DNA from 3 places in the Paenibacillus sp. 1781tsa1 genome. Region 2 is predicted to be linked to each of the others. Evidence: riboswitches for the same ligand, from Rfam matches in the RefSeq annotation. Region 2 holds a riboswitch; each other region holds the start of a gene.
The links. Region 2 has a riboswitch for S-adenosylmethionine ahead of metA (homoserine O-acetyltransferase MetA). Riboswitches for the same ligand answer to the same signal wherever they lie in the genome.
Positions count from the first base shown of each region.

Region 1: linked by a shared signal. The riboswitch ahead of NKT06_RS25890 (methionine ABC transporter ATP-binding protein) and the one ahead of metA (homoserine O-acetyltransferase MetA) in region 2 are both predicted to bind S-adenosylmethionine.
Region 3: linked by a shared signal. The riboswitch ahead of mmuP (S-methylmethionine permease) and the one ahead of metA (homoserine O-acetyltransferase MetA) in region 2 are both predicted to bind S-adenosylmethionine.

Region 1 is NZ_JAMYWY010000001.1:5,751,104-5,762,019, reverse strand. It holds gene NKT06_RS25910 (DUF2515 family protein) at 1-252, opposite strand, end outside; gene NKT06_RS25905 (thioredoxin family protein) at 395-739, shown strand; gene NKT06_RS25900 (COX15/CtaA family protein) at 1,041-1,979, shown strand; gene NKT06_RS25895 (Cthe_2314 family HEPN domain-containing protein) at 2,171-2,887, shown strand; SAM riboswitch class I at 3,026-3,167, shown strand; gene NKT06_RS25890 (methionine ABC transporter ATP-binding protein) at 3,293-4,327, shown strand; gene NKT06_RS25885 (methionine ABC transporter permease) at 4,328-4,987, shown strand; gene NKT06_RS25880 (MetQ/NlpA family ABC transporter substrate-binding protein) at 5,063-5,902, shown strand; gene NKT06_RS25875 (DUF2167 domain-containing protein) at 6,277-7,275, opposite strand; gene NKT06_RS25870 (SDR family oxidoreductase) at 7,449-8,228, shown strand; gene NKT06_RS25865 (NifU family protein) at 8,375-8,620, opposite strand; gene NKT06_RS25860 (YuzB family protein) at 8,701-8,955, shown strand; gene NKT06_RS25855 (NAD(P)/FAD-dependent oxidoreductase) at 8,952-10,013, opposite strand; gene mqnE (aminofutalosine synthase MqnE) at 10,256-10,916, opposite strand, start outside.
Region 2 is NZ_JAMYWY010000001.1:1,989,094-2,000,009, reverse strand. It holds gene mqnC (cyclic dehypoxanthinyl futalosine synthase) at 1-189, opposite strand, end outside; gene NKT06_RS09025 (trans-sulfuration enzyme family protein) at 431-1,603, opposite strand; gene NKT06_RS09020 (PLP-dependent transferase) at 1,600-2,787, opposite strand; gene metA (homoserine O-acetyltransferase MetA) at 2,812-3,729, opposite strand; SAM riboswitch class I at 3,965-4,088, opposite strand; gene corA (magnesium/cobalt transporter CorA) at 4,540-5,475, shown strand; gene NKT06_RS09005 (HRDC domain-containing protein) at 5,546-6,547, opposite strand; gene NKT06_RS09000 (ROK family protein) at 6,724-7,602, opposite strand; gene NKT06_RS08995 (MOSC domain-containing protein) at 7,679-8,365, opposite strand; gene NKT06_RS08990 (phosphodiester glycosidase family protein) at 8,396-9,511, opposite strand; gene NKT06_RS08985 (5'-3' exonuclease) at 9,508-10,401, opposite strand; gene NKT06_RS08980 (arsenate reductase family protein) at 10,733-10,916, opposite strand, start outside.
Region 3 is NZ_JAMYWY010000001.1:6,139,199-6,150,114, forward strand. It holds gene NKT06_RS27530 (ABC transporter permease) at 1-577, shown strand, start outside; gene NKT06_RS27535 (DUF4097 family beta strand repeat-containing protein) at 600-1,460, shown strand; gene mmuM (homocysteine S-methyltransferase) at 1,552-2,592, opposite strand; gene mmuP (S-methylmethionine permease) at 2,570-3,982, opposite strand; SAM riboswitch class I at 4,074-4,176, opposite strand; gene NKT06_RS27550 (Ger(x)C family spore germination protein) at 4,247-5,449, opposite strand; gene NKT06_RS27555 (GerAB/ArcD/ProY family transporter) at 5,446-6,546, opposite strand; gene NKT06_RS27560 (spore germination protein) at 6,587-8,299, opposite strand; gene NKT06_RS27565 (methyl-accepting chemotaxis protein) at 8,449-9,369, opposite strand; gene NKT06_RS27570 (VOC family protein) at 9,737-10,264, opposite strand; gene NKT06_RS27575 (VOC family protein) at 10,580-10,916, opposite strand, start outside.

The sequences.
Region 1 (10,916 bases), 3.8 Mb from region 2:
TTGAACCTGGTCCGTACGTGCAAAAGACTTGCTGCTGGCAGGTAACAGACGCTCCACCTCAGACTGTAGGGCAGCTGCCGTATCAGTATCCCACTCGATGTCACGCAATGGGTGACGAAGCTGTGCTGAGGCTTGCCATGCAGCCTGTTTGCCACGCCAGATTTCCCGGGCAGCACCCGGAATGGAACGGACAATCTGCAAGAGGGACCCGTGATGCTGTTCGCTGGAAGAATCGGTTCTGGTGGAAGTCATGACGTGACATCCTTTCATGATGTTCTGGGTTTAGATTCACAGACCATGTGGTTTATTCTAAGTATGCGCTGATTATTTGACTTCCACTCGCCAATTTGCTTCACTTAGGGTATGACAAGGTACAGAAAGGGAGATGAACTGAATGGAACAGATTACTTCCAAACCGGCTTTTGATGTAGCCATCCAATCCCCACGTTTGACGATTGCCGTATTCAAGGCAGACTGGTGTGGTGACTGCAAATACATCGATCCGTTTATGCCTGAGGTTGAAGAGAAATATGCACGTGAACTGACTTTGATTGAGGTCGACGTGGATCAGGTTGGAACGGTTAGTGAAGAGCAGAATATTCTTGGCATTCCAAGCTTTGTGGCGTATACAGATGGGCGCGAACTCGTACGGTACGTGAACAAGCTGCGCAAGTCGAGAGAAGAGATTGAGCAGTTCCTGGATCGCGCAGTCGAGGTGTACAACACGATCCATAAATGATTATAAAAGTATGACAGGTTCATGTTGTAAAAGGGTATAATAAAAAGAACGCCATTTCTCTTGAAATAGGGAAATGGCGTTTGTGTGTTCGACACGTTTCTATGTTAGAAAGTTTGATGTACATAACCCCAATGACCTATCGGTCATTATTTCAGCAGACGTTAACATTTTGTCACAAAGCGCGGGCGTCAATGAACATTTTATCCGGTATAATGAATTTAGTTGTGAAATAAGTGTCAAAGTATCGAAACAAGCGGAGAATATTCTTCGCCATCTTAAACCAACAGCGGGTGAGAAAAAATTGAAACACTTAACTTTATTTAAATGGTTAACCGTATTAACCTGTCTTGTCATGTTTCTGGCCACTTTTGGTGGAGGCATCGTAACCAAAACGGAATCGGGCCTTGGCTGCGGAACGGAATGGCCTTTATGTAACGGGAAACTCGTTCCGGCACATACTGTGGCTTCACTTATTGAATATTCCCATCGCGCTGTAAGCGCACTGGCTGGATTGTTGTCCATTGCTTCGTTTGTTGCTTTTCTGCTGTTCGGCAAGTCACGCCGTGACCTGCAATTGTTTTCTTTCTTAACCTTGGTATTTGTTATCGTCCAGGGAATCATGGGGGCTTTTGCCGTCGTCTTCTCCCAATCTTCAGCAGTCATGGCACTGCATTTCGGCTTTGCACTGATTGCTTTTGCCAGTTCCCTAATGATGGCGCTGGGCATAAGGCAGGAGGCAAAAGATGGCGGATTGGAGCGTTTGAATAAATACCCTCGGGTGAGCAAAAAATTCAGGAATCTGGTCTGGTTCTCCACCATATACACATACCTCGTGGTATACACGGGTGCATTTGTGAGCCACACGAATTCTGCTGGCGGATGTTCTGGATTTCCGCTCTGTAACGGGCAGATTATTCCTGAGCTTTCGGGTGGGGTAGCGGTTGCTTTTGCTCACCGTGCAGCAGCAGCATCGCTCGTCATTGTTATTGCAGTTCTGGGTCACTTCGCTTACCGTAATCATCCGGACAACAAGGAAATGCGTACCCTTGGCGTGGTATCCGTTGTTCTCATCCTGATGCAAGTCGTCATTGGTATTTTCATGATGGTGACAATGAACCGCCCGGAAGTATATATGTTCGTAGCTCTCGCTCATATGCTGGATATCGCCATATTGTTCGGAGTTTTAACGTATATGAGTTTCCTGGTGTACAAGCTGCATCGACCGGTTAATCGGTTCTAGATACAGATACAGTTCTCTTGAAAGTACTCGGCCTAATATGAAAGTCCACCATCCAGTGATGTACATCATTGGACAGGTGGACTTTGTTTGATGTCAGGGGGATCAGGGCAACCTATGGCAAGCAGCAATTACACGGAATGGATGAAGTTTTATGGTGATGAAATGTTGATTCGGAAAAGAGGAGGTTAAATATGCTGCGAACGTTGTTGGGGGAAAAACCGCGTATAAACGAAGGTAAATTGAAGGAAGCGATGGACTCCATGGCGCATACACTTGAGCTGTTTCAGCGGCAAATGCATGTGGATCATGATCCCACGCACGACTATCGGAAACTGTATGTGTGGACTCAGGGACTCATCTCTTCACTGGATGAACTGGAGCAAAGCAGCTTCGCTGCAGCTCATTTTCGCAAAAAGGTCGTTGCAGGCTCAACGGACGACATGACACCGACTGAAAAAGCCGAGTATGCCCGATATGTGTATTTCTACAAAGATGGCTTCATCCGCTGCTTTGCCATTCTGGATAAAGTCGGTACCGTATTGAATGAAATATTCCAACTGAATACTTCAAATACAAAAGCGCATTTTTCTTATTTTACAGTGTTAAGGCAGTTCGATTATGCGAGGGAGCATCATGATCTTGCGTTGAAATTAATTCAGATCAAGGACTCATACCGGGAGCCGATGAGTAAGCTGCGCAAACGACGTAATATGGAAATTCACTACATGAACTCAGAAATGCACGATGACCTGTGGCAGTTACACCAGACCTTGCAAGGTAAAGTAAAGTTAGAGGATCTCAATCAGCATGTGCAGGAAATGCGTCAGGGCGTGGATATGGTCTGTGAAACGTTAACAGCCTCTTATCGTTATATTAATAAAATATGGCAAAGAAATAATTCCCTTTGACAAATCGGAATACTTGGAATATACTGAGTTTCAATTAGAGTGTTACAATGACAAAGAATGAACAGATATTTCTTAAAAGTTACATTCACATTATAAAGCATGAACTACATGAACTTATAAAATCCTACAACAACATATTTCTTATCGAGAGCGGCGGAGGGACAGGCCCGATGAAGCCCGGCAACCGATTTGTAATGACATGATACATGTATCATTCGTTATAGATGTTAGGTGCTAATTCCTACAAAATGGTGCAAGGCACGATTTTGGCAGATGAGAAGGTATATTCTTTCACGTGAAGAGCCCTCTTTGTTTCTGCAAAGGGCTCTTTTTTGTACTTTAAGGGGAGTTTTCCTTTAGATCGGGTAAAGATACATGTAGGTGGTTGGAAAGGGGCAAGTGCGATTGATTGAATTAAAAGGTCTAACAAAAACGTACGGCAAAGGAAAAAAGTCTACAACAGCGTTATCCGAGCTGAATTTGAACATCCAAAAGGGTGAAATCTACGGCGTGATTGGCCATTCCGGAGCGGGTAAAAGTACACTGATTCGCTGTATTAATTTGCTGGAGCGGCCTACGGAGGGTGAAGTATGGGTTGACGGAATCAACCTGACTGAACTGAGCAAAACCGAATTACAGCAACAGAGACGCAAGATCGGAATGATTTTTCAACACTTTAATCTGTTATCTTCGGCAACAGTATATGATAATGTGGCTTTTCCACTAAAGCTTGTGAATACACCCAAGGATGCCATCGATCGTAAAGTGAAGGAAATGCTCAATCTCGTTGGTCTGGAGAACCATAGCAACAAATATCCAGCTCAATTATCAGGTGGACAGAAACAACGTGTGGGGATTGCGAGAGCACTTGCGAGTGATCCGAATGTACTTCTCTGTGATGAGGCTACTTCAGCACTTGATCCGCAGACGACAAATTCAATTCTGAAATTATTGCTCGACATTAACGAAAAGTACAACCTTACAATTGTGCTGATTACACATGAGATGCATGTCATTCAGAACATCTGTGACAAGGTGGCTGTCATTCATCAAGGTGGCATTGTGGAACAGGGACCTGTAACAGAAGTGTTCCTGAAGCCGCAACATGCGATTACGCGGGATTTCATGATGCGTGACCATGAAGCTGGACTGGCTCTGGAAGAGACCGCTCTGGCGAATGCAGGCGTTGAATTGCAGGCAGGTGTTGCTTCCAAACTTGTGAAGATATCCTTTCTGGGGAACAAAACGTATGAAGCGATTTTGTCCAGAACGGTTCGTAAGACGGGTGTGGATTTTGCCATCCTGCAGGGAACGATCTCTACGATTAAACAGGTTCCTTATGGACAGCTGACCGTTCGGTTCGAGGGTGATTCTAATGCCATTGATCGGACGATATCCGAATTAACCGCTGAGGGACTTGATGTGGAGGTGCTACGTTAGATGGATTTTTCAACCGTACGTTGGGAAGAGATTGGTAAAGCTTCAATAGAGACACTACAAATCCTGGGCGCTTCTGGCTTGTTCACCATTATCATTGGTTTGCCGCTTGGCGTATTGCTATTCATGACGGCGAGATCCGCCTCAATACAGTCACGTGTGGTGTATACGATAATATCGTTTATTGTTAATATTCTGCGGTCAGTTCCTTTTATCATACTGATTATAGCCATTATTCCGTTCACACGAGCACTCGTTGGTACGGCTACAGGGGTATTGGGTGTGATACCGCCTCTAGTTATTGGAGCAGCTCCATACTTCGCTCGTTTAGTGGAAACTACTTTGCGAGAAGTTGATCGTGGTGTAATTGAAGCGGCACAGGCGATGGGTGCATCAACCGGACAGATTGTAAGACGGGTTTTACTGCCTGAGGCACTGCCTGGTCTGCTTGCTGGTATAACAATCACCATCGTTACGCTTGTCTCTTACACGGCGATGGCGGGCATGGTTGGTGGTGGAGGACTGGGAACGCTGGCAATCAATTATGGATACTTCCGTTATCAGTATGAAGTTATGATAATTTCCGTTGTATTTATGGTCATTCTAGTGCAAATTCTCCAGATGGCTGGAGATCGCTTAGTTACATTTTTCACCAGGAAATAACACATAGATAACATGATGGCCTATGCATTCGTGCGGACGCCACATGAAAAATTGATTAGAGAAGGGGTTTTACACATGAAAAAATGGTCTTTCGCTCTACTTAGTCTTATGTTGATTGCAGTTCTCGCAGCTTGCGGAAACAACAAGGATGCCGATAGCGGCGCAGACAATTCAGCAGGTGCACCACGCACGGTTGAATTGAAAGTTGGAGCTTCACCTACACCACACGCTGAGATTCTGGAAAGCATCAAGCCTGAACTGGAAGCACAAGGTATTCGTTTGCAAGTCGTTACGTTCAATGACTATGTTCAACCCAACCAGCAACTTGCTGATAAAAAATTGGATGCAAACTTCTTCCAGCATCAACCTTACTTGGACACAGAGAATAAAGAACGTGGATTCAACCTCGTTGCTGTAACTCCTGTTCATGTTGAACCTTTTGGCGGATACTCCAAAAAGATTAAATCTTTGGATGAATTGGCTGACGGCGCAAAAGTAGCCATTCCAAATGACCCATCCAATGGGGGACGTGCTCTGTTGCTGCTCGCGAAAGAAGGCATCATTACGCTGAAAGATAACACAAATATCACATCTACGATTCAAGATATCACAGCCAATCCGAAGAACCTGGATATCATCGAGCTGGATGCAGCCATGATGCCTCGTCAATTGGATGAAGCGGATCTGGTATTCATCAACGCTAACTATGCGCTTGAAGCGAACCTGAATCCGGCGAATGATGCTTTGCTCATCGAAGATCTGCAAGGTAACCCATACGCGAACATCCTCGTTTCGCGTGAGGACAACAAGGATTCAGATGCAATTCAGAAATTGGCTGCTGCCCTGCACTCCGAAGAAGTGAAAACATTTATCAAAGAGCGTTATAAAGGTGCAGTTGAACCTGCAACTGAATAATTCAATATGAATAATATGATGTAAAGCTTATAAGAAGAGGATGTCCCTTTAGTCATGAATATGACGGAAGGACATCCTCTTTTAGTGTTATTTTGTTTTAATGAACCTGACACACGCTAATCACTCCCATATGCCCAGATCTGAGATCCAACGAATCCCAGAGACGTTATTTCGTCGATTTACTCAATTTTTTAGGTTTTTAAGCCCTTTTATGACGAATTAGCGTTAGAGAGGTTCGTTAAATCTTGCAACCGTTGATGATCTGCCTTTTAAGGTGCGGTAGGTTCATTAGGGCTTAGAGCAAGGTGCAACTTTTGAACAGCCACTCCCTAAGTCTGTGCTGAAGCATGGATCAACATAAGTCACAACATAGGTCAAAGTTTTTCTGATGTATCAGTATTGGAGTGATGTCCAGATTGGCGGTAGTAGGATAATTCATTCTGATCAGCATGCTGCTGTTCATCCGCTTCCTGCAAGTACGTCCTCTCGGAGGGAGAGAGTTTTTCTTCATCTCCGTGTGAACTTTTGATTTTGTATCTGATCCAACCGATTAGCCCAAGAACGACAACCAAGATTAAGGCCCATCCTTTTTTGAGCAAAAGAAGGGCGCTGAATTTTTGGGAAGCCGTGTACCCGATTCCGCCCATCAGAAGGCTGTTGAGTCCTATGGTGGATGTTTTGTCAGTCGAAGCATTATATTCCTCGTAGGTATGTCCTGCATTAATGTGAAGTTGATTAAGGACGGTTTCCTCGAATGCCTGGCGGCTCTGTTGAAAGTTGGCCGTATCAATAACCAGAATGGCTGTAATGTACCCTTCGCGTGTCAGGAGTTTTACATTGTAATTCACCATGGCTTGCTGATCAGCATTCTTGAAACCAAGGGAGTAGACTAACTGATGTTTGGTCTTGTCGTATGCCGGTTCAATTTCCCAACCTGTTATGTACGTTCTATATTCAGGATCGAGCTCTCTGTTCTCTTCTTCTGTGCCTCGGATATAACTGCTTAACAGTTCTTCGGCATTCAAATTTTGATCATCATCATGAATATGACCTGTCTTCACGTACTCGAACACGACATACCACGAGCCGGATTCGCTATTGCTGGTCAGGCTTCCGATTTCATTCCCGTTAGGTTTTCCACCACTGTTAAGTATCGAGCGTTGGGTATTGGCTTTATCCAGAAAGGAATGACTTTCAGGGACTTCGAGTGTGGCTTTACCGTCCAGAGAGACCGATGCTGGTCCACTAATCCAATCGTATTCATCAGGTGCCTGGTCACTCTCACTTGCCGCTGATACCTGCAAGGCACTGGAGACTGTTAATACACTCACCATTAGAAGTGTAAGAAAAGATATCCATCTTTTGTTCATCATATTCATGTAGAGGTCCTTTCAGGTTATATCCTCGACAATACCATAGGTGTTCAATTTGATTCAAGATATATTTGGAATTAAAGGTGGATAATTCCTTGTGGATAAGCGAGTTGTAGGCGGACGATAAATCTTTTATACTGGATAGTGACTGCTCTTTGAAGAGGGGGATGAACGTGAAGGGAAAGATTGCCCTCATAACGGGAAGTGCCAAAGGTCTTGGTAAAATGACGGCCCTCAGTCTGGCAGATCAGGGATGTCATATTGCCCTCAACTATGTACACAGCAGAGTAGAAGCTGAGGCTTTAAGGGCTCAGATTACAGCCAAGGGTGTGCGGTGTATTGCTATCCAGGCTGATATATCCAAGGTAGAAGATATCTCTTCATTGGTTGAACAGGTGGAAGGCAACCTGGGCAGCATTGATATTTTGGTGAATAACGCGGGTCCATTTGTCCGTGAACGACGATTATTTGCGGATTATTCTGAAGCTGAGGTCCAGATGCTTGTGCAGGGAAATCTGTTAGGACCGATGTTGCTGGATCAGCGTGTATTGCCAGAGATGAGACGCAAGCAATGGGGACGCATTATCCATTTTGGCTTCAGTCATGCTGGAGAAGCGAGATCATGGCCTCATCGCGCCGTATACGCGGCTGCCAAGGTAGGTCTGGTCTCTTTTACAAAGACACTCGCCGTTGAGGAAGCTCCTTATGGAATTACGGTCAACATGGTATGCCCGGGAGATATTCGCGGTGCCAACAAAGAGAAAACGATTGATGAAATGGCAGGCATCACCGACGAGGAAACGCCAAGAGGGCGTCCTGGCAGCGGTGAAGATATCGCACGAGTGATTACGTATCTATGCCTTGATCATTCCGATTTTATAACAGGCAACATTATGGATGTATCTGGAGGACTTGATCCGATTCGTCCGACCATACAGCGCGAGGATACTTAAGGTGAGTTATAGGACTGGACGTTGAAGCTCGTTGATGCGGGTCTAGGGGACAGATGAAATAGAAACGCTGAATATGTACACAAAAAAAGAGCCCTCCGCTTCATGCGAAGCGAAAGGCTCTTGAGGTTTATTTCGTGAAGGATTGATTAGAATACTTGTACGACTTCTTGTACACCCTCAACTTCTTCAAGAAGGGCGCGTTCAATCCCGGCTTTTAAGGTAATAGTGGAGCTTGGGCAACTGCCGCAGGCACCGACTAGTTTCAGCTTAATGATGCCGTCTTCCACGTCAACCAGTTCCACGTCACCGCCATCGCGTTGCAGGAACGGACGAAGCTTGTCAAGAACATCAGATACCTCATCATACATGGTGTCTTGTGCGTTTTCGCTCATATTTTTCAACTCCTTTCCTTCCTATATTATATTACAAATGGCCATAAATTAAAATGGTCAAACAAAGCAGGTGAACCTACATGAGACCGATTATTGAATTTTGTGCCAACAATATGCATTTTGGCACAGATGAAGTCATGGATCAACTGGAAGAAAATCCAGACTATGACGTGATTGAATACGGCTGCCTCACCAACTGTGGCCAATGTTCTATGACTCCATTTGCACTGGTGAATGGTGAAGTGGTCATCACGGACAAAGTGGAAGATCTATATAACGCCATTCTGGCCAAAATTGCCGAAGCCGATGTCTGGGACGAGCTCGATCTCGACTAACCGAGATGGCGCTTGGACATCCAGAGCACACCACTTTTCAAAATACGAGGTACACGTCCCATCATAGACGTTTTGCCCATCAGCCCAAACCCAGACTTCTTGCCGAGTGCACCGAGTGTGCCACGAAGCTTGAGTGGATGTGGATTGGGCTTTTCGCCTTTCCAGAGGGCATGCTGAATATGGGCGATCTGCTCACCCTGTACTTCCGCAGCTTGACCGCTAGGTGCATAAGGCACACTGGCACAGTCACCAACCACATATACATCGGTATATTCCGGGATTTGGTAGTATTCATTCAGGACGACACGACCTTGGGGATCTTTGGTCACGTCCAGATCCTGTACCACTTTTACAGGCTGAATGCCTGCCGTCCAGACAACAGCATCCGTTAGGATCTGTTCATCCCGGTTATAGATGGCATTAGGTTCAACGCGTGAAATGGCGATATGTCCGCGTGTCTCTACCTGATGTTCGTTGAACCATTCATGCACATACACGGACAGACGTTGCGGGAAAGCGGATAATACACGTTCACCACGATCCAGAATGCTGATGTTGAGATCCGGTCTGCTCTCACGAAGTTCGGCTGCCATCTCGACACCACTTAATCCACCGCCTACAATATGCACGTTGCCATAGGCTTTGACTTCATTAAGTCGCAGGTAAGTCTCACGTGTTTTGCTAAAGCTCTGAATGGTACAGCTGTAGTCTTCAGCGCCTGGTGTGTTGTGGAAACGGTCTGTACAACCCAGTCCAATAACAAGTTTATCGTATTCAAGCGGGTCTTGGCCTTCAAATTCAATCTGACGCTGTTCCAGGTCAATGGAAGTAACTTCTCCATAACGGTAAGTGACTTTATCGTTCACTGGAAATTGGATACGCAGGTCATAATCGGATACGGTTCCTGCTGCGAGTGCGTAATATTCGGTCTTTAATCCCTGAAAGGGGCTGCGGTCCACCAAAATAATCTGTGTATCGGATGGAATCTTACCTTCCAGAAGTTCCTTGATGATGGTGAGGCCGCCATAACCGCCTCCAAGAATGACAAAATTTTTCATGACTCGGCTTCCTTTCTGCATCAGTCCCACTGAAATGGGGCTGTAAACTGTGGAGCAGCTATGCAAAAACATAGCTGCTCCTTTTGTTAGGATTTGATTAGTTGAAAAGTAGGCATTGAAAATTGAAGATATTATTCAGCAGTTTGCACCACCCGAATTCAAACGTCTTCCTAACATGAAAGCTGCGTTCTGGAGTGGTGCGGTTGCAATATTGATTGTAGAGGGTGTGTTCTACCTATATCCTATTCGTACACTTGAATTTCATTGTAGAACGTATCACGTTCTACGGGAATACGTCCTGCACCCTTAATGAGCCATATAAGCTCTTTACGTGTAAGGCCTTCAGGTGTGAGTGCACCCGCCGCATGACTAATCCGTTCCCGAACGATCGTACCGTGTGCATCCGAAGCACCGAAACCAAGAGCGACTTGAGTCAGCTGTGGACCGATGTTAATGAAGTATGCTTTGATATGATCGATGTTATCCAACATCAGACGGCTAATCGCAATTGTTTTGAGATCCTCATAAGCCGAATTACGACGCATAATGCTCGCGTTTTTACTTTTTGGCTGCATGGAAAGCGGGATAAAGACCATAAATCCGTTGGTTTCGTCTTGCAATTCACGAATCTGCACCATATGGTTAACGCGATCCTCATAGGATTCGATCGATCCATACAACATCGTAGTATGTGTACGCATGCCGAGCTCATGAGCTGTGCGGTGCACCTCAAGATAACGGTCCACGTTGGCTTTGTCTACACGCATTTTTTTGCGATATTCATCGGACAGAATCTCAGCGCCGCCACCAGTCAATGTTTTCAGACCTGCTTTTTGCAGCTCTTGCAGAACTTCTCTGATGCTGAGTCCGCTAATCCGGGTGAAGAAATCAATCTCGGCTGCC
Region 2 (10,916 bases):
GTTCGTGTAGTTGACGTTACGCCCAATTACAAATGTTCTGTATGGTTCAGGGTGCATGCGTTTCATAATGACATTAGCAGCTGCCCCGATTTTGTCCACTTCATTGGATTCAAATAATTGAATCGTGTCTTCCAAGTCCAAACGTTCGCCCCGAAGGGCTTTATCTAAGATACGGTCTACCGTACTCATCGTAAAAAAGCCTCCCTCATGAAGAGAAATTATATAACGATCCGTCCCAACTTGTTCAAAAGAAGCAAGTTCTGGTGGCAACATCGCATTTCTGTACTCCACATATCGTAACACAGGTTACATGTGAAAAAAAGCACCTTATGTACAGGTGCTTTAAAAATAAGTAAAAATTTTTACATATGGAATGGAATTGATTCGAACTTAAGTGATACGGATAGGCGTATTTGGGCACTCACTTTTGCTAGGATTCCTGAAGTGCTTGTTCCAAATCTACAATCAGATCTTCGATATCTTCCAGACCTACTGAGAAACGCAGCAATCCATCTGTTATTCCACGGTCATGGCGAACCTCAGCAGGCATTGCCGCATGAGACATCATCGCTGGATAGGACAGAATACTCTCCACAGCTCCCAAACTTACAGCAACAATGGGTAGCTTCACCCGGTTAAGAACTGCTTTTGCGCGATCACCTGAACCGACGTCAAAGGAAACGACAGCTCCATATCCTGTTGACTGGCGCTCATGTGCCTCGCGGCCCGGATGATCCTCCAGTCCAGGGTAAAAGACAGCGGTAATATCGCTGCGCTCATTAAGCCATGCCGCAAGTCTGGCTGTACTACGTTCACTATGAGCCATACGAGCCCCCAAGGTTTTCATCCCGCGCATCAGAAGCCAGGATTCTTGTGCCCCGAGTACAGTTCCAAGTCCATTTTGCAACTGTTTCAGTTGTACGCCAAGTGATTCCGTGCGAGCAACTGCTAAACCTGCCAACACATCACTATGCCCCCCGAGGAACTTGGTAGCACTATGTACGACGATGTCCACACCAAGCTCAATTGGACGCTGATAGTACGGTGTCATAAAGGTGTTATCCAGAATCGTGATCAGGTCATGTTCCTTCGACCAGTCAGTTACGGCAGCGATATCCGTAATTCGCAGTGTAGGGTTGGACGGTGTTTCCATATAAACTGCCTTGGTGTTTGGCTTGAGTGCCGCTTTTACTTCATCGATATTGGTCATGTCTACAAAGGTCGTCTCAATCTGCATACGGCTTAATATGGAAGTAAGCAACCGATACGTACCTCCATATACATCTTCCGTTACAATCATGTGATCCCCTGCGGAGAACATCATGAACACGCTGGAGATCGCAGCCATCCCCGATGAATAGGCGAATCCTCGTGCTCCGCCTTCTAATAGTGTGATGTAATCTTCCAGAGCCTGACGTGTCGGATTACCTGAACGACTGTAATCATGTTGAGGCGGATTGAAGATATCAAAATGGTGGAAGGTTGAGGCTTGATAGATTGGTACACTGGAGGCTCCAGTTGTTTTGTCGATTTCATCACCAAAATGAAGCAATTTGGTCTCAAATTTCAACTCGGCGTTCTGCTTGTTGTTGGACTCACTCATGAGTGCACGCCTCCTTCAACTTCCTGTTGCGCAGCTGTCAGAGCATTGCCAAGATCTGCAATCAGGTCATCCGCATGTTCAATGCCTACGGAGAACCGGAGCAGCCGGTCATCCACACCTACGGCATCACGAATTTCCAGAGGAATATCCGCATGCGTTTGTACCGCTGGGTAGGTCATGAGTGATTCCACTCCACCAAGACTTTCGGCAAAAGCAATCAGTTTGATATGACGCAGCAATGGTTCAACATAACGTGCATCCTTCACTTTAAAAGAGAAGATACCTGTGTTACCGGTGGATTGTTTATTCTGCACCTCATATCCCGGATGATCTGACAGACCTGGATGATACACTTCACCCACCGCTGGATGCTCAAGCAAGTATTTGGCAATGGTAAGCGCATTGTATTCATGACGCTCCATGCGAAGAGCCAGCGTTTTCATCCCTTTCATCAACTGGTAGGAGTCACTTGGAGACAATACAGCTCCAATGGAATTATGCAGGAACGCCATCTCTGCAGATAATGCCTCACCCTTGGTTATAATTAGTCCGGCCAGCACATCATTGTGTCCGCCCAGATATTTGGTAGCGCTATGAATGATGATATCGGCACCCAGTTCAATCGGACGTTGGAAAAATGGAGTCAACAACGTGTTGTCAACAATGGTCAACAGGTTGTAACTTTTCGCCCAGGAAGCAACGGCTTCCACATCTGTGATCATCATCAGTGGATTGGTTGGTGTCTCAATGAATACAGCTTTGGTATTCGGCTGACGAACCTTCTCCAGTGCTGCAAGGTCATTCGTGTCCACATAACTTGCGGTTACTCCGAAACGGGACAAGATGCGTTCAAGCAGACGATAGGTTCCGCCATACAGATCAAGCGATACGATCAGATGATCGCCTTGACCAAACATGGCAAAAATCGTTTGCAGGGCGGCCATACCCGAGCTACAGGCAAACCCTGCATCACCGGACTCCAGCGCTGCAGCCGCTTCTTCCAACACTTTACGGGTTGGATTCGTTGTACGAATATAATCAAACCCCGTGCTTTGTCCAAGTTTCGGGTGACGAAACGCAGTGGATTGATAGATCGGAAAGTTAATGGCGCCTGTTACCGGTTCATTGATGGACCCAATTTGTGCTAAGCGGCTTTCGATTTTCAACTTGTTGTTGTCTTCCATTGCTGCATCCTCCTGTAATCTCGATTAGATTTGCGGGCCAATATCGTAAGGTGTTTCTTGATACACATAGTAATTGAGCCAGTTAGAGAATAATAAGTTGGCATGAGCGCGCCAAGTGGCGGGTGGCACACGGGAAGGATCGTCATTCGGATAATAATGTCTAGGCAATGCGATATCCAACCCTTTAGCTGCATCCCGATCATACTCCCACTTTAATGAGAACGGGTCATACTCGGCATGTCCTGTGGCAAAAATTTGTTTGCCGTCTTTGGTAGCAACCAGGAAGATACCCGCTTCCTCGGACTCAGCCAAAATCTCTAAATTCTCATTCTTTTCAATATCTTCGCGTCTCACTTCCGTATGACGGGAATGTGGAACGTTGAATACCTCATCGAATCCACGCAACAACGGAACATGTGGTTTATTGATGGTATGTGGGAAAACGCCAAAACACTTTTCATCAAGTGCAACCTTGGGTACGTTAAAATGATGGTATAAACCTGCCTGGGAAGCCCAACATATGTGGAGGGTTGAAGTCACATTGGTTTTGGTCCATTCGAAAATCTCCTGGATTTCATTCCAATAGTTCACGTCTTCGAAATCCATCTGTTCCACCGGGGCACCCGTAATAATCATGCCATCGAAACGGCGGTGCTCAATTTCATCGAAGGTTTTATAGAACAGATCCAAATACTCCTGCGACGTATTCTTCGACGTATGGGATTTGGGATGTACGAGAACAACATCCACCTGAATAGGCGTGTTTCCCACCAGACGAAGCAATTGTGTTTCAGTCGTTTCCTTTGTGGGCATCAGGTTTAATATAGCGATACGGAGTGGACGAATATCCTGCTGGTATGCAGAAGTTTCATCCATGACGAAGATATTCTCTCCTTCAAGTACTTCTTTTGCTGGTAGAGTATCCGGAATTTTGATTGGCATGGTAAGTCTAACTCCTCCTTGTGCATAGATAGATGCAGCCGCCACTGGCTTGATGTCTTCACATCAGTATAGTGATTGACTGCCTTGAGCTTGTAAAAACATTGAATTGCTCTTTCATCCAACGTTACAAACAACCTCAAGTTCCTTAGCGAAAATCACTGCTGAGAAGTCGGGGCATATGACAAAGACCTTCCTCGGATTTCGAGAAAGGTCATATGTAAATAGATATGCGCCTCTCTCATCTCTCAGTTACAACAGTGCCACTTGACACTTGGTCGCTGCAAGAATTAGCACCGTGCGGTATACCGCCGGTTGCCGGGTTTCATCGGGCCAGTCCCTCCACCTACTCTTGATAAGATTTCGCTGTATTAGATTGTAATTTAATATGGTTCACCGTCTACTTTATTACATTAATGCCCTCACGTCAAGTTGCAGTTCTCTGTCTGCGGTCCAGATCGGAACCGTTCATCATCCGTTGTCATACACTGCCTCAGGGCGCGAAATAGACACATTTTTGCGCTTGAAAGCACCTTGTACCAGCGGTATACTAAACAAGGTGTTATAAACCCTTATGTGAGAGGTGACATATTAAATGGATGGCGACCCGAGGCCTGACTGGCAGCCGAATTCCGACAAACTGCATAGAGAATTGACATCAGCATGCCGGCAGCGGGACGTGACTTCCGTTTGATTATATAGTGAACGCAGCCCTGATCTCCAGGCTCCGCTGCCGACCGGCTGATTTGTTCTTTTTGCGCCCATAATGATAATATCCGCCAAGTTGGCGGGTGCAGAAGGAGTAGATTAACGATGAAAATCCGGTTGGTAAACAACGGTGTATTTATTCCGGTGGACGATATTCAGCAGGCGCTGACTCCACCAGCGGAAGGATTCTACTGGATTGATGCAGATGTAGACGATTTGGCGGTACTTCAGCCTCTGTTCTTAATGCATGATCTGGCTGTGGAAGACTGTCTTAGTGACGAAGAACAACGTCCGAAGATTGAAATTTATGAGAACCATTATTTTATTGTGATTAATAGCATCCGTTTCGATGATGAAGAGATATTTCTGCGTGCGGTGAACTTGTTCCTCGGCAGACATTTCATTATTAGTGTTACGAAGCAAAAGGTCAGCGAATTGCGTACACTGAAACCAATCCTGTGGGAACAGGAAATCAGTACACCGGATCGTCTGTTGTATTTGCTGGTTGACTTAATTGTTGATAATTATTTCACCGTAGGTGACCGAATTGAAGCACGGATCGAGAAGCTTGAGGAAGACATTCTGATGCACACCAAAAAGTCACATCTGAATGAAATCATCGGGCTGCGCAGTGAGATTCTGTGGCTGAAAAAAGTCCTTGGACCTCAGAAAGAGGTCATCAACACCCTAAACAAAAAAGATCTGCGTCTCATCGATGATCAACTGCAAAAGTATTTCAGTGACATCTATGAGAATGCCGTAAAAATATCGGAAACCTTTGAGACGTATCGCGACCTGATGGGCAACTTGCGAGAAGCCTACCAATCGAGTATAGCGAACCGGGCGAATGAGATCATGCGTGTATTTACTGCCATTACCACGGTCTTCATGCCGCTGACGGTTATTACCGGTATATACGGCATGAACTTTACGAATATGCCTGAGCTTAACTGGAAATACAGCTATTTTGTTGTGATTGGCCTGATGGTTACCCTGGGCCTGAGCATGTTCTTCATTTTCCGCAAAAAAGACTGGGTATGAACTCGTATGAAATAACAAAGACGACGCGCTCCTCTTGGAGAAACGCCTCGTCTTTTTTCATTTCCGATCATTAACCAACTTGCTTCTCTGTCTCTGCGTGCCGACGAAAGCGGATCCGAATCATGCGCAGTTTTTCATAGACCTGCTCCAGACTTCCTCCGTCGGGCTTCTTCGCTCCATACACCTTATGTAATACTGGCTTCAGGAACGTATCTCCCAACTCCTCATATGCACTCCATACAGCCTCTTGTTCGTTCTCTGGCATCACAGCAAGCTCCACATCAAGAAGGCAATCGGTATCATAACCTTCGTGATCCAGTGCCTCTAACCACTCAACCAACTCGCGTCGGGATAATCCGGATCGATTAACAATTTCCTCTAACGTATACCCTTCCTTCATGCCTTCAAGCACCTGCTTGCGCGTGGTGAACTTATCAAGTTCCTGTTTGTACTTCTGCTCTCTCTGCTTGTATAACCAACTCTCATACTCTTCTTCCTTCAGCGCCGTGTATACCCAGTCCAGCGGAAATGTCGTTGAACGCTCCAACCCGTTCGTAATTTCCATCCATTCCGCACCATAGACGGTCGCTTTGCTCTCTCCTACGCCTGGCAGTTGCATCAGTTCATCCAGCGATTGCGGAACAAAGGCACTGATCAAACGCAGCAGACGATTCGTTGCTATAAAATACGGTGCCTTCCGGTCAGACACAGCTCTCTTCCTGCGCCATGTGCACAGATCCGTATATAATTGCTCATTGCCGTATAATTCACTGTAGCAATGGAGCCGCTGTCCACCATAACTGCGTGATTTCAGATCATCATTCTCATGAAATAACCCCTGCAACTGCGGTCTGTACCCCTCACTCATCTGTATGGCAAGCTGATGACGGTAAATATGAAGCAGCTCCTCCCAAGAAGTTCCTTCATACCAGATGCTGTCCTCACGCTCTCCTTCCTCGTAGCGACTCCATCCTAGCTGCCAGCTATCTTCCTCTTCCCCAATCCATAGCTGTGCATACTCTGCATTCTGATCTGACATTCTGGACAATCTGTTCATGAAAATGACTTCCATTTTCCGTTCCCTCCCTTTAACATTTCAGCCTATGCGGGTTAGTTACGCTACCTACAGGCAGCACAAAAAACACCTCTCCTGCAAAATCCATGCAAGAGAGGTGCTTCCTCATTAACCGTGCTATGCTGTTGCCCATATCATACCACAATGGTAAAATTCGTCAATCCCTTAATGATCTACTTATTCAATGCCAGTTTGGCAAGCGCCAGCGAACCACATAGACCCGCATTGTCACCAAGCCCGGGTGAAACAACATACTGGTCAATCTCGGATTGAAGTGCCGGATGCTGAACATATCCAGCCAGCAACTCCTGCAGTTTGCTACGAACCATTGGGAACAGGTGCTCCTGCTTCATTACTCCGCCACCCATTACGATTTTCTGTGGAGAGAGAATGAGAACATAATTCATCAGTGCATGTGCCAGATAATGTGCTTCAATCTCCCATGCTTTATGATCTGCAGGCAGCTCATAAGCCGGTTGCTCCCAACGTTTGTTAATGGCTGGGCCAGCTGCAAGGCCTTCAAGACAGTCACCATGATACGGACAGAAACCTTCGTACGTATCCTCCGGATGTCTGCGTACAATGATATGTCCCATCTCTGGATGAGACAATCCATGGACCATTTTACCGCCAACCACAGCACCTGCACCAATACCTGTACCCACCGTGATATACAGACAGCTCTCAAGACCTTGTGCAGCGCCCCAGGTTGCTTCTCCAAGTGCAGCACCATTCACATCCGTATCAAATGTCATCGGTACATCAAAATGCTCCTTAAGCTTGCCAATCAGGTTATACTGTCCCCAATGTGGTTTTGGTGTTGTTGTGATATAACCATACGTTGGGCTTCCTTCAATTGGATCAATTGGACCGAATGAACCTACACCCAAAGCTTCAATGCCTTTGCCTTCAAAAAACGAAATCACTTGAGCCATGGTTTCTTCCGGTGTTGTTGTTGGAAAACTTACGCGTTCCAGAACTTCTCCTTTTTCTGTGCCAATACCACATACAAATTTGGTTCCACCTGCTTCAATTGCGCCTAAGATCGTCATGTTAGTCACACTCCCAAGTTAGTTTAAAAAGGAAATAATCGTTCGTGCTTTACTTGATGACACTATAATTACCCTGTTACTTGTTCTCGAGCTTGGACAATCGTTTCATTAACGTTTGCCTCCAGCTGTCTGACAGCGCAGGAATGGCCAGCAACGCCTCCATACCCTCGACATTTTCTTTTCCCTGATGCATAATTCGATTGGCTTCAAGAACAGTCATTGATGCAGGATCGGTGCTGATCCGTCGAAATATCGATGAAGGCCTTACTTCACCTTCTTGCAGTACACGAAAGTAAAAGCCGGTATATCCACTCTCCTGAAAATAAACAGGCAGCTCCTTATAATCATACCTCGCACCCAGCTTGAAACAAGGTTGTCTGGGCTGACTGACCTGCACTGTGGCTTCACCCAACTCATACACATCACCAATCCGAACGACTTCTTCGGCACAGCCTTCAACCGTCAGATTTTCTCCACAAGCTCCCCAGTCTAGCTTGCGATCCATCAACTGTTCCAGCTCCGGATAACGACTGTAATCGTATACACAAACGGCCTTGTCAGGGCCTCCATGATGCACCAGATCCGCCTGCGCATCCCCTGTCATTCCAGTGAATGACAGGAAAACCGCGTCGGATACAGGATGTTTCACAATGCCGCTCAGCACTTCACGCTTCTGCCCAGGGAGTGGCTGCGGCAGTCCTACATTGATGGCCAGAACAGCTGTGCTGCCCTCCCCTGGCTTTCGATCAGATGTGAGTGTCATTTGCGTCATCCCTCCCATAATCACTTTCTTTTAACGCACAGAGCCGCCAAATACGAGTGTATTACTCAAAAGTCGACCTGGTGAAGTCAGCATTTTGCCCCCGGCATACATGCCTGAGGATGCACCACCATCCAGATTCATGGCCTGCTTTGCACCAAGCTTCTGCATCACCGCTGCCCACTCCTTGATTGTGGCTCCGGAAACGGTAGCCAGCATAACGGAACCGTCTGCCATGATCGCGATACCACTTCTGGCTCCGGAAGCATTAAGAATCTTGGCATCCTTGAAACCTTCGCTCGTCGGATTTACAGCTACCTTGCCGTCTTTCACCAGACGCGGGCCTGCTCCCACAGCAGTCACTACATCTTGCCAAGGGATCTCTTTACCTGCTGCGTTTGTATATTTGTAATTCATTTCTACGGTTGAACCAACGGTGAAACGATCCGAAGAAGACTTTTGATTACCTGTGAAAACCAGTACCGAGCCATTCTTAGGAATGGCTACATTGGTGTTGGGCACTTTCTTGGTCACGATGCCTTTCTCCATGACTACGGCAGTACCGCCTTTAAACCCGACTGTGGCACCTCTTTCAGGCGTATACAGCATCGTAATGCTTGCATTCGCAGAGGGTGTTCGATTAATAAATGTCGCATACCAACTGCGTGATTTGCCTTTTGTATCTGTTACTTTACCTGTCAAACTCACCTGAAGTGAATCCATAATTGCCGAGCCATCTTCCTTAAATCCGATGGATGTTCCGTATCTTCCAATATGTATGACCTTACCATTAGCTATTAACATACCGTATGGATCTGGTGCTCCGTTATATGCTTCGAAAAATGCTCCGTTAATGGCAGCTTGTGCACCATAGGCTTTCACAATCGATGGCAATGTTGCCGTCTGGCCAACTTGCTTCTTCGCGAGTCCCACGGTAACCGGTGTTCCCTTCGGAATCGAAACGGTCTGTACGGTAAAATTACGTCCTGCTGCTTTTACTTTCTGTACTTTGGTGCTAATTGCTGCTTTGGCATCCACTGTCTGTGGCGCACTCACTGCTCCCGAAAGAATTACGGGCAAGGCCAGGACGAGGGCCATAGCCCCTGTCCACCACTTTTTGCCTGTTCGTACGTTCTGCTTGTTGCTCACCCTATTGCCACTCCCATCCAAGAGCCAAGGCTCTTCATCTCAAGTTGTTCAAACTTGTCCATCACCATATCCGGATCAAGACGCAATTCACAGATATCCAGCGCACAGGCAACCGGAACAGCACAATGAATCTCTGCCAGTTTGCGGGACAGATGAAGCATGTCCAGATCATTCTCAATCTTGTTACGCACCGAAGGCGTCAATTTATCCATGTTGCTCAAAATGCCTTCAATGGAGCCGTACTCCTGTACAAGCTTCAACGCTGTTTTCTCACCAATTCCCCGTACTCCGGGATAATTGTCACTGGCATCTCCCATCAGACCCTTCATGTCAATCACTTGACGAGGTGTCAGTTGTTTCTCTGCCATGAGCGTTTCAGGGTTGTACACCATGTAGTTGCCATGGCCTTTTTTCATAATAATGATACTTGTGCGGTCGTTAATCAGTTGCAACATGTCGTGGTCACCCGTCAGTACCATAACATTCATATCGGTCTCTTCGGTATAATACTTAGCAAGCGTCCCAATGCAATCGTCGGCTTCGAATCCTTGTGCACCTATATTTGGAATACCCAGGCTGTCCATGACTTCACGAATCAGAGCAAACTGGGGAATCAGGTCATCCGGAGCTTCGGCCCGGTTGCCTTTGTAGGCTGCATATTCTTCACCGCGGAACGTCTTACCGCCCATATCCCAACAACATACGACATGACTTGGCCCAAAAGTCTGAACCGCATCCCAGAAATAACGGATAAATCCGTAGACTGCGTTGGTAGGCAATCCTGCCTTTGTACGTCTGATATATCCGCTTGCAGATGTCGCATAAAAAGCACGGAACAACACCGCCATACCGTCCACCAGCAACAAAGTAGGTTCATTACGTTGATTCACTTGAATTTGTTCTCTCCTGTCCTGATTCTATAGAAATTAAACTAAAGTATATTTACACTTACCATTCCGATGACAGAACAACCTTCTGATCGCTGTTATCCCCAGATTTTTTTGATTCCCTTTTCCAGAAGGGAAAATCCGGGGATAAAGGCGAACGCTCCGCTTCTTCAGGTTATTTCTGTCCTCTCCATTTTCGTGTAAATGTTTAGTTCAATTTCTATAGCAAATAAAATACGAAACTAATTCTATCATTATAGCATAGTTCCGCCAACCATCGTTCAGCCAAAAAAGCCCTGAATTTTGAACAATTCAGAGCTGGTATTCAGCACGTTTATGCGTTATTCCATTCCTGCTCGTACGTCTCTTCCTTGAAACCAACCGTAACCTTTTCTCCATCCGTAACAATCGGACGCTTGATCAGCCGACCATTGGAAGCCAGCAAACGAATCTGTTCATCAGCGGACATGCCTGGCAGCTTGTCCTTCAGTTGTTGTTCTTTGTACACTTCCCCGCTC
Region 3 (10,916 bases), 4.2 Mb from region 2:
GCTTCGAAGCGTGAATCCGAATTACGGAGATGTAGATGTCGCGTTTATCAATGTCAACGATCCTTCTCAGGCGGGAGCCATTGCTAACCAATTGAATGAACAGTTCAAAGACTCTGCTTCCATCGTCACGCAAAAAACGCTGCTGGATTCCGTTTATGCAGAAGCTGCAAGCATTCTTGTGTACCCCATGGCTCTAATTGGTCTGCTGTTCATTTTGGTTACATTTATCATTATCTTCAGCACCTGCCGGATCAGTATTCGCAAAGAGAGCAAGACGTATGGCATATATAAGTCGATAGGAATGACATCTGGAAAAATCCGTTTCTCCATTGCTACTGGAGTAGCTGCTTTAGCTCTGATTGGTTCAATGCTTGGAGTCATTGTAGGCGTATACCTTCTCCCCCTGTTACTTGAAAAAGTCCTATCGGGATACGGTATCGTACAGATTCCTCTTATTTTGAACTGGGGAGGCATTATACTCTTTGCTTGTCTGAGTATTATTGCCGCAGCTCTAGGATCGTGGGTATCGTCCAAGGTGATTCGCCAGGCATCGCCGCGTATTCTTGTCGTCGAATAACATGTAGAAAGAAGGAGTACTCATGCATAGCGTATACAAAAAGCTTCTGGTCGCCGCTCTAGGCTCCGTTGGCTTACTTGCGGCCTGTACGAATAATCCTCTCAACTCCTCATCAGAGAGCGGAAATGCCCAGGGCGCCGAGTCCCAATGGATGAAGCTGATTAGCAATAATGCTATAGATAAGGAACTTGATCAAGTCAGCGAGAAATCCGCATCCAGTCTCTTGGTTGTTGATCATCCTGTAGGTAATATCGAGGTGCGGAGCAGTGAAGATGGTGAACTTCAAGTCCGTACGTACATTCAGGCTTTGAATAATCGTACCGGTGAATCCACATTGGAGGAACTGGCTCAAAATGCCGAAGTCTCCTTAACGACCAAAGGGAAAACAACCACCGTAGAGATCCACCCCAAGGATAAGGCGGGAACCGATCTTTGGTCATGGGCCGACAAAAATATAGGAAATTCCCATTTCATCGTAAACTATGTGATTGAGGCTCCCGCCAATATCGTTGAATATGAGATCTCTACAGAAGTTGGCAATATTTCACTTGCAGGTTTAACAGGAAGCTATAAGCTTGCCAATAATACAGGCTCCATTGATCTTAAGAACATTCAAGCCCAAGGCAAATCCAGCATCAAATCCGATGCAGGTACCATCCGTCTTGATCTGAATCAGCTGCATGATGGAAGCCAGCTCAAAGCTTCAACTGAGTTGGGTACTATCACTGCCCTGCTGCCTTCCAATCTGGCTTACACACTAAAAGCGGAAACGGATCTGGGCAAGGTCTCGGGTGCTTCAAAGGGAAAGAGTGATATCAATGGCGGTGGACCTCTGCTTTCCCTGAGCACATCTGTAGGAACCATTAAGGTAGAGAATAAGTAAATATTAAAAGAAGTATCCAAAAAGCCCTTTCGTATCCTTTATAAGATACGAAAGGGCTTTTCCATGCAGTTCTGGCTCGGCTGGATATACTTTAACCCCGCCACTTCTTCGCAAGCTCTCCAATCTGATGTGGAGTCGTGCGGCAGCAGCCGCCAATAATTTTTGCCCCCGCAGCAACCCACTGTTCCGAAGCATCACTCATACTGCCACATGTACCCTGTCCACTCCACGTCTTCGTTGCTGCATCGTATACTTCTCCCGAGTTAGGATACACAATAACAGGTTTATCGCTGGTACGGCTGAGAATACTCACTGCTTCCGTCACCACTTCCATGGGAGCACAGTTCAGGCCAATTGCAGCAATCTGCGGCTCGGAACCAAACAATTGTGCACATGTTTCAATCGGCGTGCCCTCACTGATTGCCGTCCCATCTTTCAAGGAGAAAGATAGCCAGGCATACGCATGAGGAAACTCCTTTAGCAAATCAATCAGCACCTGTGCTTCCTGCAAGGATGGAATGGTCTCAAAAGCCAGAATATCAGCACCCGCTTCAAGCAATGCGGCCATCCGCGGACGATGGAATGCAGTCAAAGTCTCATCTGACACACCGTAGTGACCAATATACTCCGATCCATCAGCTAGATAAGCGCCGTAGGGTCCAACGGATGCAGCAACCATCGGTCGTGGCCGAGCTAAGACCACTGTCTCTAGGACATCAGACGTTTGTTGTGCCGTTCCGAGGACCAGATTGCCCTCCAGTTTGGCTTCCGTATTATTTACTCCGCCTTCCTGCACTTCTGCCCATACGTCATCTCTCGCCTGTACAGCCAGCTCCACCGTCTTGCGAATCAGGTCCAACGCTTCTTGCTCACCGATTCCTCTCTTGCGGAAGCCATCTACCGTGGCTTGATAACTGGATGTAATCGCACAGTCGGCTCCTGCCCTGAAATAATCCGCATGGACCTGAACAATAACATCCGGATTCTCAAGCAACACAAGAGCCGACCATAATGGATCATCCAGATCACATCCATGCTGTTCGAGTTCTGTTGCCAGCGCTCCATCCAGAATCATGACCGGATGTTCACGCAGGATCTGTTCTATGGGGTTAGTCTGTTGTGTTTGCGTCATCTACTTGTCCTCTTTTCTTATTCACACGTTCTGTTAGATAATAGGCTGCGTAACATACTACGATAAATGGAACCCCACAATACAGCGCAATTCGCTGTGTTGGGTCGAAGGCAATACCTATGCATGAAGCCAGGCATAATATAAATGAAACAATCGGTACCACTGGATACAGTGGTGTGCGGTAGACCAGATTTTTGACGGCATGTCCTTCCCGGATATACTGTCTGCGGAACAAGTACTGGGAAGCGCTGATGCTCATCCATACGGCAACAACAGCCAGACCTGAGATGGAGACCAGCGTAATATACACTGTACCAGGTGCAATGATGCTGGACAGCAAAGCCAAGGCACCACCCACCATACTGATCAGAAGTGCATTCAGCGGCACCCCGCGCTTGGTCAGTTTGGCAAACCAAGGGGAGATTGTCTTTTTATCTGCCAGAGACCAGAGCATTCGTGACGAAGCATACAGACCTGAATTCGCAGCAGAGAGAATCGCCGTCAGAATAACAAAGTTCATAATGTCTGCTGCATAGGGTACACCCACCCGCTCCATTACCGCTACAAACGGACTTTCCAGTACACTGGCATCCGACATGGGCAGCAAAGCCGACAAGATAATAATCGTTCCGATGAAAAAAATGACCAACCGCCACAGCGTGGTATGAATAGCTTTGGGAATTGTCTTTTCCGGATTCTCCGTTTCTCCAGCGGCAATACCGATTAACTCGGTGCCTGAGAATGCAAAGTTAACAGCAAGCATGGTCATCAATATCGCTGTAGCCCCATGAGGGAACCACCCGGATGCTGTAATATTGGAAAGGAATGGAGCCGGTTCAGAATCCGCCATGGGGATGAACCCAAACATGGCTGCACCACCAATAATAATGAAGACTACGATGGTAACTACTTTCACAGAAGAGAACCAGAACTCGGATTCTGCAAATAATTTTACCGTTAAAGCATTGAACAAAAAGATCATCAGTGCAAAAAGCGCGCTCCATATCCATACGTTTACCGATGGGAACCAGCGCTGCATCAACAGACCGGCGGCTGTGAATTCGGAGCCAAGCGCAACAGTCCAGGTTAACCAGTACAACCAAGCCACCGTGTAACCTGTTGCTGGTCCGATATATTTAGCTGCATAACTATGAAATGCTCCCGTCTCCGGCATATGAACAGACAGTTCACCAAGACAGAGCATGACCAAATATACTACGATGGCTCCAATCAGGTAGGAAAGAATGGTTCCCAGTGGCCCCGCCTGCTGGATTGTGTAGCCCGAGCTCAGGAATAATCCCGTTCCAATGACTCCACCCAGAGAGAGCATGACCACATGCCGTGCCTGCATTTTCCGCTGAAAATGCCCTTTGTCGTTGTTGTTCTCCATACCTGCTGCTCCCTACTTCTTCATCCAGAAAAAACAAAAAAGACCCACTCTTCCTAAAGAGTGCGCCGTTACTGACAAATAAAAACAAACGCTCCTATCTATCAGGCTGTTCACCCGCTGGAATTAGCACAGTATCCTTCAGATCTGTTGCTGAGGTTTCTAAGGGCCAGTCCCTCCACCTCTCTGGATAAGAAAATGATTTTTTACTAATATATCGATCTATCATGAATGTGTCAACATTTAAATCATAAATGGCACACCTCGCTATTCGGTAGAAGACCCCGGATTGGTAATGGTGGTCTTTACCTCGTACGTGATCGGCACGGTGCTAAAAATTTTATCCCAATCGTCTTTAACTTTTTTCCATGTTTTAGGTTCTTTGATACGCAAGCTATCCCGAAAATCCGCAACATCAACTTTGTAGGTATGCTGAAGTTTGTATAACACCTGTCGAATCTGTTGTTCGGCAAGCTCAGCAAAATCCTTTTCCAATTCTCTGAGATATTCACCTTTTTCCTCTTCCTCCGGAGAGCGCCAATCCTCCATCAGCCAGCCTTCGGATTCAGTCTTCACATGGAATGAAATATCATTGCCAACCACCTTGGGAATAATTTTCACCTTTTTCTTCTTGATTTCATATACCACGGTGAATCCTTGCTTGTTATGTGTCTTTAAGACACCTCCTTTTTTTTTGGAATTGAGCCATGACAAACCCTCAAGATCTGTTTGACTAAGTTCTCCGATGAATTTGGTTGTTTTCCCATCAAAAATGCTGCCTCCAGAGAACTTGTCCTCTCCATGGGAATTCAACACATTTTGAAGCAGAAAGCTGGAACCGGACTGCATCTGTGCATCTAACTTAGACAGTAATACAGGATCCAATATTTTGTTGGACAAGTACGAATTGTTCGTAATTCCTGTGAGATAAAAAGCCGGAATCCGAGACGGGTCCTGTGAAGTCAACACATCTAATGCAGAATGATGACTGATCAGCACCAGGCAGTTCGGTCGAATATCATTATCCCGTAGTACAAAATCAAGTAATTGGTCCAGACCATATTTTTTGGCAATATCCTTGGAGACAACGATTACCTTCAGATGATGTCCAATGAGGGGGCGATCGCGTCTTAACGCAAACTGACGGAAGATTTGCAACATGGAATCTCCACTGAGCTGTTCATTGGAGTAGGATGTTTTGCCGGAAGAAGGCGAACCGGATTGTTGGCTCGATTGACTATTGGTGAAGCCTGGAGCAATTTGCACCGTAGCGGTTACATAGTTCTTCTTAGGATATGTTCCTCCCTGTTCAGCGATGTCTTTTTCGAATGCTGTCTCTTTACCGACATCAATTCCAAGACCGACATAAAGACTTAGATCCTCTATTTCCCGACTGCTCCAGCATCCGGATATCAATAACAGAATGCACAAGGCAGAAGCTACACGTAAGAGAATACGGAATGGTATCATGCATGCTTGCCTCCTTTTTTGCGAATCAGACTTAACAACAGTAGGACCAGAGGTAAAATGGCGAATAGTATCACGGATACATTGCCGAGCATATCCCCGAGTGTAAAGGTATCATCCACCGTTTTAGGCATCATTGCTGTCACATAAATGAACGGAAGCAGACCATACATAATGCCCTTGATTTTTTTTGAACGGAACAAATCACGAATGCCCACCGACGCGCAATAATGTGTAATCGCTGTAGTCGAAAAGATTTGCATAATCCAGATGACCAACAATAAAGATTCGAACCGTTCAAATATCAAACCTTGTATCTCGAAGCTTCTTACCAAATCCAGCGTTGGCCAAGTCCGTGTTTTGATTCCATCGAGGGATAGACTACCTACAACCATGACAACAGTAATCAAATAGATTGCGGTCGTTATGAATATCCCCCAGCTCATTGCCATATTGCTCTTCTTCGGATTTTTCATATAAGCAGTCATGATTAGCATCACCTCATACCCCGTATATGACAATAGAGATGGCTTCAGTCCTTTGAAAACGGGCATAAGCCCCTCCCCGAGCACCGGTCTTAGATTCCCAATCTCGAATAGCTGATTACTCAGCAGAATTTCAATCACAAAGATAATGATTGTAATCGGCAGAATAATCTCGAACACACGTACAATGACACCAAGCCCGCCTGAGATCATATATATACCGATCCACATGAAGACCATAATAATCGCCCATGTGGGGGTGCGTTCAAGCAGATACATCCCTGTTACTTCAGCCATAACTCTAATTTCGAATGCGGCAATCACCATAAAGTACATAATCATGGCAAATCCTAATATGTAAGCAATCCAGCTCCCCGTAATTTCACGGGTGAACTGGAATACCGTTTTCCCTGGAAATCTGCGACACAAGGTTACCAGTACAATTCCGACACCTGCAATAATCAGTCCCGACAGAATAATGGATATCCAGACATCCGGTGTTCCGACAGCCTTACTGGTCGTTCGAGGTAACGTCAAGATCCCGGCACCAAGCATGTAATTGACAATAATGACAACGGCCTGTGTCGTGGTTATCTTTTGTGGGGAGCCATTCACTTCATTTCACCTCCAGACCTCTTGTCCATAAGAATTCAAATTATTCTTTTCGATCCTTGTCGATTGGTTTATTCATATCGGGACGCATTCTCATCATGTTTAACGGAGCACGTATAACGAAATCCTTCCAGTCATTCAAATGATAAGGAACCGCTGGTGCAACATAAGGTACGCCGAAACTGGAGAGTCGTGCCAAATGCGTGCATACAAGCAGGAAAAACATAACCACACCATAAAGACCAAGAATGGCTGCACTAAACATCGCGGCAAATCGCAGAATTCGCAGCGTTAACCCTGCACTATAGACAGGAATCGTAAAGGAAGAGATCGCGGTAACCGCAACGACAATAACCAGGAATTGGCTTATGATTCCTGCCTGTACCGCTGCTTGCCCAATAATCAGACCTCCAACGATACCCATCGCTGGCGCAATCGGTTTAGGCAGCCGTATCCCTGCCTCCCTCAGAATCTCAATAGAAATTTCCATGATCAGTACTTCAATGATCGAAGGAAACGGTACTCCTGTCCGCGTTTCAATAATCGTCAAAACCAGCTTGGTCGGGATAAGACCAGGGTGGAACGAAATAAACGAAATATAGAGTGCAGGAGCGAGCAATGCCAACATCGCAGCCATAAAACGCAGCACACGTAAAAAAGTTCCTGGAATCCAGCGTTCATAATAATCTTCGGGAGATTGGAGCAACATGCTAAAGGTCACGGGTACAACGAGCACAAATGGCGTCCCATCCAACAGAATAGCCACCCGACCTTCCAGCAAAGCACCGATTACCCGGTCAGGCCTTTCCGTATTTAGTACCTGCTGAAAAGGACTTAGGGTACTATCTTCAATGAGCTGCTCCACATAACCTGATTCCAGCATCGAATCCATATCCATCTCTTCGATTCGCTTGCAGACCTCCGTTACGAGATTCGGATCGGCAATATCCTGAATATAGGCTATCGCCAAATCTTTTTTGATCCGTGAACCCACTTCATACTTCTGAATGAACAGGCTCTGATCACTTCCGTAACGACGTAAAATGCCTGTATTATCGCTTAATTGCTCTGTGAAACCAATCCGAGGTCCACGGATTAATCCTTCGGACACAGGTTCATTCACGCCTCGTGATTTGATCTTGTGGCCTCCAATTAATAAAGCACCTGGTAAACCATCAACCAACAGTGCATTTTTTCCGAAAAGCACCCCAATTGAGAGCTCTTGGAGAGACTTGGTCTCCTCAACCAGGCTGACAGGAAGTAATTGATCCTTCAGGTATGCCGACAGTAGGTGTGCGTTGTCTGGATGAAGGAACCCCTCCTGCTTAAGTAGGGGAACACCTTCTAACATTAACGGTGTAATTAAGTGATCATCTACTAAGTCCTGATCTACCAGGCCTTCGGTGTAGATGACCGCAGCCCGTGTATTCGTTCCCCTAATCGTAAATTCCCGAATATGCACATCTGCATTTTTGCCAAAGCTTTCTTTTACGCTAATCAAATTTGTATTATACTTCTCCGTTAATTTAATATTGGCATAATGGCCTGTCTCGGTTCCTTGGCCCTGTCCTTTGGCTGCTGGCGAGATATCCTTCGAGGATATAGTAGGTTGCTTCGAACGAGAGAAGCTTCCACGCTTAATGGCGGCATTGATCCAGCGCGTAGTCATGGTAATCGCAATCGGAATAATGAAAACCAAGAATGCCTGAATCCATATGGGCCCTTCTGGCACGTAGGATAGAATTGTTGACCACATGTTCCCACCCCTACATTTCTCTGCATGTGAAGCTGCAGGTATTCCCAAGTATTGTGTCCCCGTTTGATCACAATAATTCCCGTTTTTTTGTGTGCTGAACGACAAAAAAAGCGGTTCCTTGTGTAAGGAACCGCCATCACTATATATTCTTATACGATTCTGGTTACATGCTCCGCCTTGGCATCCAGCAAGTGAGCCGATGCAGCAATTGCCATAAAGTCATTCAATGCGATCTCAATCTGCTTCTGGCTCCGCTCGACGTATTCCTCTACTTTTTGCGTGCCACCTGTAATATTACCAATTTCCTTGGTTATTCCAGTCACACTATCACGAATCTCATTGATCGAACTCTCCACCATTGCGGATAATTTCTTGACTTCCTTAGCCACGATATCGAATCCTCGTCCGTATTCCCCTGCATGTGCAGCCTCAATGGCGGCATTTAATGCAAGCAACTGTGTCTGTGATGAAATCTCGCGTATAGTTCGTACCACGCCCTGAATCGATCCCGCTTGTTCCTGAAGATGAGTCAGTGTTGCACGATTAGTAGCCGACACCTCTGAGATATAGGAGATACTGGACATTAATTCCTGGCTCCGTTCAATGCCTACATCTGCCTGCCCATTCAGCTCATGTGACATCGTTTTCAGCTCATTCACTACGACCGAAATGTTGTTCTGACGGTTGGTGATGTTGGTGGCGATTTTGGAGACACCCAGTATCTTCTGATTCATCTCATCGTACACCGGCATATACGTCGCCTCAAGCCATACGGAATTCCCCTTTGCATCCTTGCGTTCAACCTTATCTTGGAAGCTGACACCATTTAATATACTATTCCAAAAAGCATCATATTCCGGGGTATTTGCAAAATTGCCGAAGCATAGTTGCTGATGCTTCATTCCATACATTTCATCTACCGTATATCCCATGGTCTGGGCAAAAACTTCATTCACATAAGTTACCCGTCGATTCAGATCGAATCGAATAATAGCCAGACTTTTCTCCATCGCCTTGATGACCAGTGCATCGGTGACAACATCTTTCTTTTCCATAGCTAATATAGGCACTTGATAACCCCCACAGTTCATTCCATAATAGACAGCCTTTAACTAGCAAAACAACAATTGCAACAACATATGTACCCATCAGGTTCTAATGACTCTACTATTGATACCCGATTTGCAGCATTTTGGATCACCTGTTGTCATTTATTTTTTAAAAGAGAAACTGCTGCACTATATCCGCTGACAATGGCTTATCCCATCCGTAATATGTCTCTGTATCTACTTTTACGTATCGTAACATAAAGCAAAGCAGCATACACTTCTGTATTTCTAACATTTTTTCTGTTTTTTAGTAACCGCCTGGCCGTTATATACTAGGAAAACAGGACGATTCACCGCGCATCGCCCTGTTTCTTAATTATTCTCATCTTTATTCCTTTTTTCGTGGTGTCCAGCGCTTCGCTTCACTGTGATTCGGATACTTTATGCCCGCAGGGTAGGAGATCAGCTCGATCAGCATCCCCCACGGCGCCCTTCCATACACAAACTGATTACCTTCCCCGCCTTCAATATGATCGGACAGTGCTCCAGGCTCTGTCAGCAATACCCCGCCTGCTTCCTTGAAGCGTTGTGCAGCTTCTTGCATATCGTCCACATACAACGCCATATGCTGCAATCCGTAATCCGATGCCCTGACTGGCTCTGATTGCGCTGTATTCGCGTACTGAAATAACTCCATACTGGCGCTCTCTCCAAGCGATAACATCCGAATATGAATAACCTTTGCTCCTGAACGCAGTCCTAATTTACGCTCTGCCTCAGGCCCTTCCTGTGGCGGATCATCCGGCGTTATATGGTCATAGGCAAGTTGAGCTCCAAAAGCCTCTTGTAGAAATAGGGTCGCCTGCTCCATGTCCGGTACAGTTATTCCAATATGGTCGATACCTCTCGTAATCATGTTATCCCTTCTTTCCTTTATCCACTGACTTATTTGTACACTGCAAAATCCATACCTATATGATTTACACAAAAAGTGTCGCTGTAACCATTACCCATTACCCTATATGCACCATCAAGGTTGACATTTCCAGATGCGAAAAAATGACTAGCTCAAGCGGTGACGCCTAGCAAATAAATGAACGGTAGTGCCTGATCCTTGATATGAAGTAACGTTTGGACTTACAAAACCTTCTGGCTGCTCAAACGACCTTGTATAGAAACGAACAAAGAAGAGCGCATGATATCCATGGCTCTTCTTTTTTATGTTTTTAATTTAAAAATCATGCACCGTCACACATAGCTGAATCGCAATGCCAAACGGGTCCCGCACAATGCCATAACCTGGACTAAATTCATTTTGCTCGTAAGGTACCAGTACCTTCACGCCCTCATGCTGCATCAGGGAATGATAAAGTTGATCAATTGTATGTTTGTCCTTGGATTGAATACATAGTGACGTGCTATTCCCCAGCTGCCATGCTCTCTCTGTGTCCATTGCTTCTTCCGCAATCATGACTTTATTAACCCCAATCTCAAGTACCGAATGTGTAATATACTCATCTTGACCGGCAGGGTACTCGAAGCCTGGGTTCATCTCCTTCATCTCTTTA